DNA from 3 places in the Scandinavium manionii genome. Region 1 is predicted to be linked to each of the others. Evidence: predicted binding sites of a transcription regulator. Region 1 holds the regulator's gene; each other region holds the start of a gene.
The links. The regulator PurR, encoded in region 1, represses purine synthesis genes. The targets are predictions, from matches to a motif close to CANGCAAACGTTTGCNTG.
Positions count from the first base shown of each region.

Region 2: purT (formate-dependent phosphoribosylglycinamide formyltransferase) is a predicted target of PurR. The motif match lies at 1,323-1,340, and genes of this name have one in related genera.
Region 3: purL (phosphoribosylformylglycinamidine synthase) is a predicted target of PurR. The motif match lies at 971-988, and genes of this name have one in related genera.

Region 1 is NZ_JALIGC010000032.1:82,654-84,926, reverse strand. It holds gene punR (DNA-binding transcriptional activator PunR) at 1-557, shown strand, start outside; gene purR (HTH-type transcriptional repressor PurR) at 576-1,601, opposite strand; gene cydH (cytochrome bd-I oxidase subunit CydH) at 1,894-1,983, shown strand; gene MUU51_RS03495 (MFS transporter) at 2,154-2,273, shown strand, end outside.
Region 2 is NZ_JALIGC010000033.1:177,964-180,236, reverse strand. It holds gene MUU51_RS04795 (bifunctional 4-hydroxy-2-oxoglutarate aldolase/2-dehydro-3-deoxy-phosphogluconate aldolase) at 1-29, shown strand, start outside; gene purT (formate-dependent phosphoribosylglycinamide formyltransferase) at 107-1,285, opposite strand; gene yebF (protein YebF) at 1,443-1,790, shown strand; gene MUU51_RS04780 (tellurite resistance TerB family protein) at 1,876-2,273, shown strand, end outside.
Region 3 is NZ_JALIGC010000039.1:26,963-29,235, reverse strand. It holds gene purL (phosphoribosylformylglycinamidine synthase) at 1-896, opposite strand, end outside; gene mltF (membrane-bound lytic murein transglycosylase MltF) at 1,153-2,273, shown strand, end outside.

The DNA of each region.
Region 1 (2,273 bases):
AGGATGTCGAACTGTGCGTATTCCAGGAAGTGTTCAACGGCGTGTGGGATGCGTTATCCGACGGGCGCGTGGAGCTGGCTATTGGGGCCACCCAGGCGATCCCGGTCGGTGGACGTTACGCGTTTCGCGATATGGGGATGCTGAGCTGGAACTGCGTGGTGTCGAGTCAACATCCGCTGGCGCAGATGCCCGGCCCGCTCAGCGATGATGTGTTGCGCAACTGGTCGGCGCTGGTGCAGGAAGATACCTCGCGATCGTTGCCGAAACGCATCACCTGGCTGCTGGATAATCAAAAACGGATTGTGGTGCCGGACTGGGAATCTTCCGCGACCTGTCTTTCAGCCGGGCTGTGTGCTGGAATGGTGCCCACGCATTTTGCCCGTCCGTATATCGACAGCGGTGAATGGGTGGTGCTGGAGCTGGAAAATCCGTTCCCGGATGCGGCATGCTGCCTGACCTGGCAACAAAATGACATGTCACCGGCGCTGAGCTGGCTGCTGGAGTATTTGGGGGACAGTGAAACGTTGAATAAAGAGTGGTTACAGGAGCCGGAATAACCGGCTCCTGAGAGATCATTAACGGCGGTAGTCGCGGAACGGACCGTCGGCAACCGAGCGGCGCTCGATCAGGCGCGGGTGCACTTCAATAGACTGCGACTCTTCACGCTTATTGACAATACGATCCAGCAGCATATCGAAGGCCGCTTCACCCAGCGAATCCTTCGGCTGATGGATAGTGGTCAGGGCAGGGGTAAAGAAGCGCGCATTGCGCACGTTATCGTAGCCAATGACTGAAATATCCTGTGGAACGCGCAGGCCCATTTCGTCTGCGGCGCACAAGGCACCCATCGCCATAATGTCACCGCCGCAGAACACGGCGGTCGGGCGTGGCTGTTGCGCAAGAATTTTCTGCATGGCGCGATAGCCAGATTCAGGCTCGAAATCACCCTGCACAATCCAGTTTTCAGGCACGTTGATTTGCGCTTCTTCCATGGCTTTCATGAAACCTGCCAGACGTCCGGCGCCAGTGTTACGCTCCATCGGGCCAGGAATGACGCCGATTTCGCGATGACCGCGTTCGACCAGATAGCGTCCGGCAATATAGCCACCCTGGAAAGCGTTATCATTTACCGAGTCGGTAAAATCAGCTTTAGATTCGCCCCAATCCATCACCACCATCGGGATGTGACGGTACTCTTCCAGCATCTCGAGCACCGACTGCGGGTATTCAGAACACATCACCAGCAGGCCATCGACGCGCTTTTGCGCCATCATTGAAAGATAGGCGCGCTGTTTTTCCAGGTTGTTCCAGGCGTTACCCAGGATCAGGGTATAGCCTTTCTCGAAGCAGTTTTTCTCAACGGCTTCAATGATTTCAGCAAAATAGGCGGCTTCGCTGCTGGTTGCCAGCAGGCCGATTGTTTTGGTGTGATTCACCTTCAGGCTACGCGCTACGGCGCTAGGAGAGTAGTGCAGCTCTTTAATGGCCGCCCACACCGCGTTGCGGGTCTCTTCCGCCACGAAACGCGTTTTGTTAATTACATGTGACACTGTTGTAGTGGAAACGTTTGCGCGCTTCGCTACATCTTTAATAGTTGCCATTCGTTCTCACTCCAGACCCTTTCCTTACGCCTGTTTACCAACACGAAAACGTTTGCCTTTACACACCCTTAACACAATTCAATTGAATTGCAGTACGCCGGGATACAGACAGGACGACAGGAGGGGGTCAATGGCTGGTACGCTTTTAAATTAGCGTGGAATTTTGTCTGATTCTGAGGCAAAGGGAAAGAGAAAAATCGCTATGAGCTTAAAACCAGGAAGATTTTTGCGTACAGTTGTGCAAAAATGAGCAAGCTCACTTTTGTTGTGGGGATTAAAAGGAGAAAAATTGATGAGTACCGACCTTAAGCTCTCTCTGATGACGACCGTGATTGCGCTGGCCGTGATTGTTGCCGCCGGTCTGACCGCCGTCCTGCATTGATTTATACGGAGGGAGAGTTCTCTTCCTCCGCCTCATCTTCCTGCCGATTGTTACCAGATTTGCAAAAAACTTTTGCCATTTTGTTTACTTCTGTTTTTTTGTGATTGATGTCATGCTTTTGACTTCTGCTGTTGCACCATCCCAGACGGATGGCTTACCGGAGTCGTTACATGAAAATCAATTTTCCCCTGCTGGCGTTGGCAATCGGGGCGTTTGCCATCGGGACCACGGAATTCTCGCCAATGGGCTTGCTGCCCGTTATCGCTAAAGGCGTCGATGTCTCTATCCCT
Region 2 (2,273 bases), on a different contig from region 1:
CGCGCGAAGCTGTCGAAGGCGCGAAGTAAGATTTGTTTACCGGGCGTGACATTTGCCCGGCGAAATGAAGATAAAGGCGGGAATGCGTATGCATCTCCCGCTTTTTTTATTCTTTAACGACCACGGCGGCGGCGGCTGATTTCGCCCGCTCAACCGCAGTTTCGACGTCATCAGCCGTTGCCAGCGACACGCCCAGGCGACGCGAGCCTTCGATTTCCGGTTTGCCAAATAGACGCAGCTGAACACCTGCCCCGACCGCGGCTTCCACGTTGCCAAAGCTGACGTTGCGGCTGGTTAACTGCGGCAGAATGACGGCCGAAGCGGAAGGGCCGTACTGGCGGATCGCGCCGATCGGTAAGCCCAGAAACGCACGGACGTGTAGCGCGAACTCGGACAGGTCCTGCGAAATCAGCGTAACCATGCCGGTATCGTGCGGGCGAGGCGACACTTCGCTGAAAATCACTTCATCGCCACAGACAAACAGCTCTACGCCAAACAGGCCATAGCCGCCGAGCGCCAGGACCACATCACGGGCGACGGCTTCGGCACGCTCGAGCGCCAGCGGGCTCATCTGCTGCGGCTGCCATGATTCGCGGTAGTCGCCGTCTTCCTGACGATGACCGACCGGGGCGCAGAAATGTACGCCATCTACGGCGCTGACGGTCAGCAGCGTGATTTCAAAATCAAAGTTCACCACGCCTTCGACGATCACTCGTCCTGCCCCGGCACGGCCACCCTGTTGGGCATATTGCCATGCGGCTGAGAGCTGTTCTTCGCTACGGATAAAGCTCTGGCCTTTGCCGGATGAGCTCATCACCGGTTTGATGATGCAGGGCAGCCCGATATCGCTGACGGCGTCGCGGAAGCTCTGTTCACTGTCGGCAAAACGGTAGCGGGAGGTTGGCAGTTTGAGTTCTTCTGCTGCCAGGCGGCGAATGCCTTCCCGGTTCATGGTGAGCTTTGTCGCGCGGGCGCAGGGCACCACGTGCTGACCGGCCTGTTCCAGTTCAATCAGCATGTCGGTGGCGATGGCTTCGATTTCCGGCACGATAAAGTCAGGCTTTTCCTGCTCAACCAGCGCCTTCAACGCCTGGCCGTCAAGCATATTTATGACGTGGCTGCGATGGGCAACGTGCATCGCCGGGGCGTCGGCATAACGATCGACGGCAATCACTTCGATACCCAGACGCTGGCATTCAATGGCCACTTCTTTACCCAGCTCGCCTGAGCCCAATAACATCACGCGGGTTGCCGCCGGACGCAGCGCTGTGCCTAGTACAGTCATAACGAAATTCCACAGTAAAAAAATGGATGTCAGTATATACGAAAACGTTTGCGTCTGTCTCGGGTGAGAAACGACGCGATAAATAACAGGCGCTTACTTGCGTTGTCGGTGATTTGTACCATGCTTTTTAGGGCTATCAGGAGCGAGAGATATACATATGAAAAAGAGAACAATAATGACGGCAGTTTTGCTGCTGATCAGCAGCGTTACGGCACAAGCGGCCAGTGAGAAAACGGTGTCATTTAGCCAGTGTAAAGGCCAGGACACTGACGGCATTGCCGCGATGGTGAAGCAGGACTACACCCAGAACCGGATTAATCAGTGGGCTGATGACCAGAAAACACTGGGGCAGATCGATCCCGTGGCCTGGGTTAACACCCATGACGTGACCGGGAAAAATGATAAATGGAAAGTGCCGCTCACGGTGCGTGGCTCAAATACCGATTTGCATTACGTCGTGACGGTAGATTGTGCAGCGGGCAGCGCCACCTATCGCGCGCAGTAATTTTCGGATCTTTAGCCAGACAAGACGTTTCCTGACATCGGCTCGCTTAGGCTGAGGGCATTCATCTCAGTATGACGAGGAAACAATGGCAAACTGGCTAAATCAGATTCAATCTCTTCTCGGACAATCATCGTCTTCTGCTCAGCCATCCGGCGAGCAGGGGCTCAGTAAACTGCTGGTTCCCGGTGCGCTCGGTGGTCTTGCCGGGCTGCTGGTGTCCAGCAAATCATCGCGCAAACTGCTAACAAAATACGGAACCGGTGCGCTGCTTGTCGGCGGCGGGGCGGTAGCGGGCAGCGTGTTGTGGAACAAGTACAAAGATAAAATACGTACGGCACATCAGGGCGAACCGCAGTACGGGCAGCAAACCAGTCCAGTGGATATGCGCACTGAGCGCCTGATTCTGGCGCTGGTGTTTGCCGCGAAAAGCGACGGGCATATTGATGATAAAGAACGGGCGGTGATTGATTCGCAGCTCCGTGA
Region 3 (2,273 bases), on a different contig from region 1:
GGGTGGTTGTGAGTTTCTACTTTCATCAGGATGTGGGTCGGTTCCTGATGGAAGTCATAACGCAGGGCGTCACGGTCGGCATAGAAGCGACCGACGTCCGAACCTTCCATTACCGCGGCGTTGTCTTTGTAAGCAGACAGCACGTGATCCGGGGTTTTCTCGAAGGTATTTTTGATCATCTTGAACAGCGACTTCGGCTGTACTTCACCGTCGATAACCCAATCGGCGTTGAAAATTTTGTGTCGGCAGTGCTCAGAGTTAGCCTGCGCAAACATGTAGAGTTCGATATCGTTCGGGTTACGGTTCAGGGTGGTGAACGCGTCGAACAGATAGTCGATTTCATCTTCCGCCAGCGCCAGACCGAGACGCTGGTTGGCTTCCACTAACGCCTGACGTCCCTGACCCAGCACGTCCACGCTGGATACCGGGGCCGGTTGATGATGGGCGAACAGGTTTTCCGCATCCTGCAGCGCACCAAATACGGTTTCCATCATGCGGTCATGCAATTCTGCCGCTACCTGGCTCCACTGAGCATCGCTCAGGGTTGAGGCTTCAACGTAATACGCAACGCCGCGCTCGAGGCGGACGATGGTGTCCAGGCCGCAGTTATGGGCGATGTCCGTTGCTTTTGAAGACCAGGGGGAGATGGTGCCAGGGCGGGGGGTGACGAGCAGTAATTTTCCAGCGGGCGTATGGCTGCTGAGGCTTGGGCCATACTGCAGCAACTGTGCCAGTCGGTCATGTTCCTGTTCTGAAAGCGGGGCGTTCAGTTCGGCGAAATGCACGTACTCGGCGTAAATGTTGCTGACCGGAAGGTTGGCTGCCTGAAAACGTGCCAGCAGTTTAGTAATACGAAATGCAGACAGTGCAGGCGAACCACGCAGAATTTCCATCATAAGTCTCTCGTCTTCTGGGTTTCAGTGTGCGCAATGGCGGAAAACGGGCGCCATTATAGTGGATCTGAAGCAGCGACGTAACCGTTTGCGTCAAAATAAAATTGCCGCTGCGTTTTACCACCCGATGCGGTGAAATGCATGAATGGGTTGCCAACTGCCGCATTGTTAAGCAAAATGCCGCTCATTCTGAAGTGCCCCTAAACTTTAACATGGTAACTATTGCCTGAGATCGCTCTCTTCACAGAGAATTAACTAATTGAAAAAATTAAAGATTAATTATCTGTTTATCGGCATTGTCACCCTGCTACTGGCAGCGGCGCTATGGCCCTCTATTCCCTGGTTCAGTAAACCAGAGAATCGCATCGCCGCTATCCAGGCGCGCGGTGAGCTGCGCGTCAGTACCCTGGTTTCTCCCCTGACGTTCGCCAGCATTAACGAAAAAGATTACGGCCTCGACTACGAACTGGCTCAGCAGTTTGCCAATTATCTTGGCGTTAAGCTCAAAATCACCGTTCGCCAGAACATCAGTCAGCTGTTTGATGACCTCGATAACGACAATGCCGATATGCTGGCCGCCGGTCTGGTGTACAACAGCGAGCGCACCAAAAACTATCAGGCTGGCCCGGCGTACTACTCAGTTTCCCAGCAGCTGGTTTACCGCAAAGGTAGTTTCCGTCCGCGAACGCTGGATAATATCACCGCACAGCAATTAACCATTGCACCGGGCCACGTGGCGATCACCGATTTACAGGCTCTGAAGGCGGAAAAGTACCCCAACCTCGACTGGACGGTGGACGATAAGCGCGGCAGCGTTGAGCTGATGGAGGATATTATCGACGGCAAGCTCGATTACACCATTGCCGATTCGGTAGCGATAAGCCTGTTCCAGCGCGTTCACCCGGAGTTGGCGGTGGCGCTGGATATCACTGATGAACAGCCTGTCACCTGGTTTAGCATGAAGGATAGCGATAACACGCTACCTGCGGCGATGCTCGATTTCTTCAACAACATTAATGAAGACGGCACTCTGGCGCGTCTTGAAGAGAAGTATCTCGGCCACGGTGGCGACTTCGACTATTTCGATACCCGCACCTTCCTGCGCGCGGTCGATAACCTGCTGCCCGATTTTGAGCCGCTGTTCCTGAAGTACGCCGAGGACATTGACTGGCGTCTGCTGGCAGCGATTGCCTGGCAGGAATCCCATTGGGACCCGCTGGCGACCTCCCCGACTGGCGTGCGCGGCATGATGATGCTCACCAAAAATACCGCGCAAAGCCTGGGCCTGACCGACCGAACCGATGCTGAACAGAGCATCAGTGGCGGGATGCGTTATTTGCAGGACATGATGGATAAGGTGCCGGACACGGTGCCGAAAGA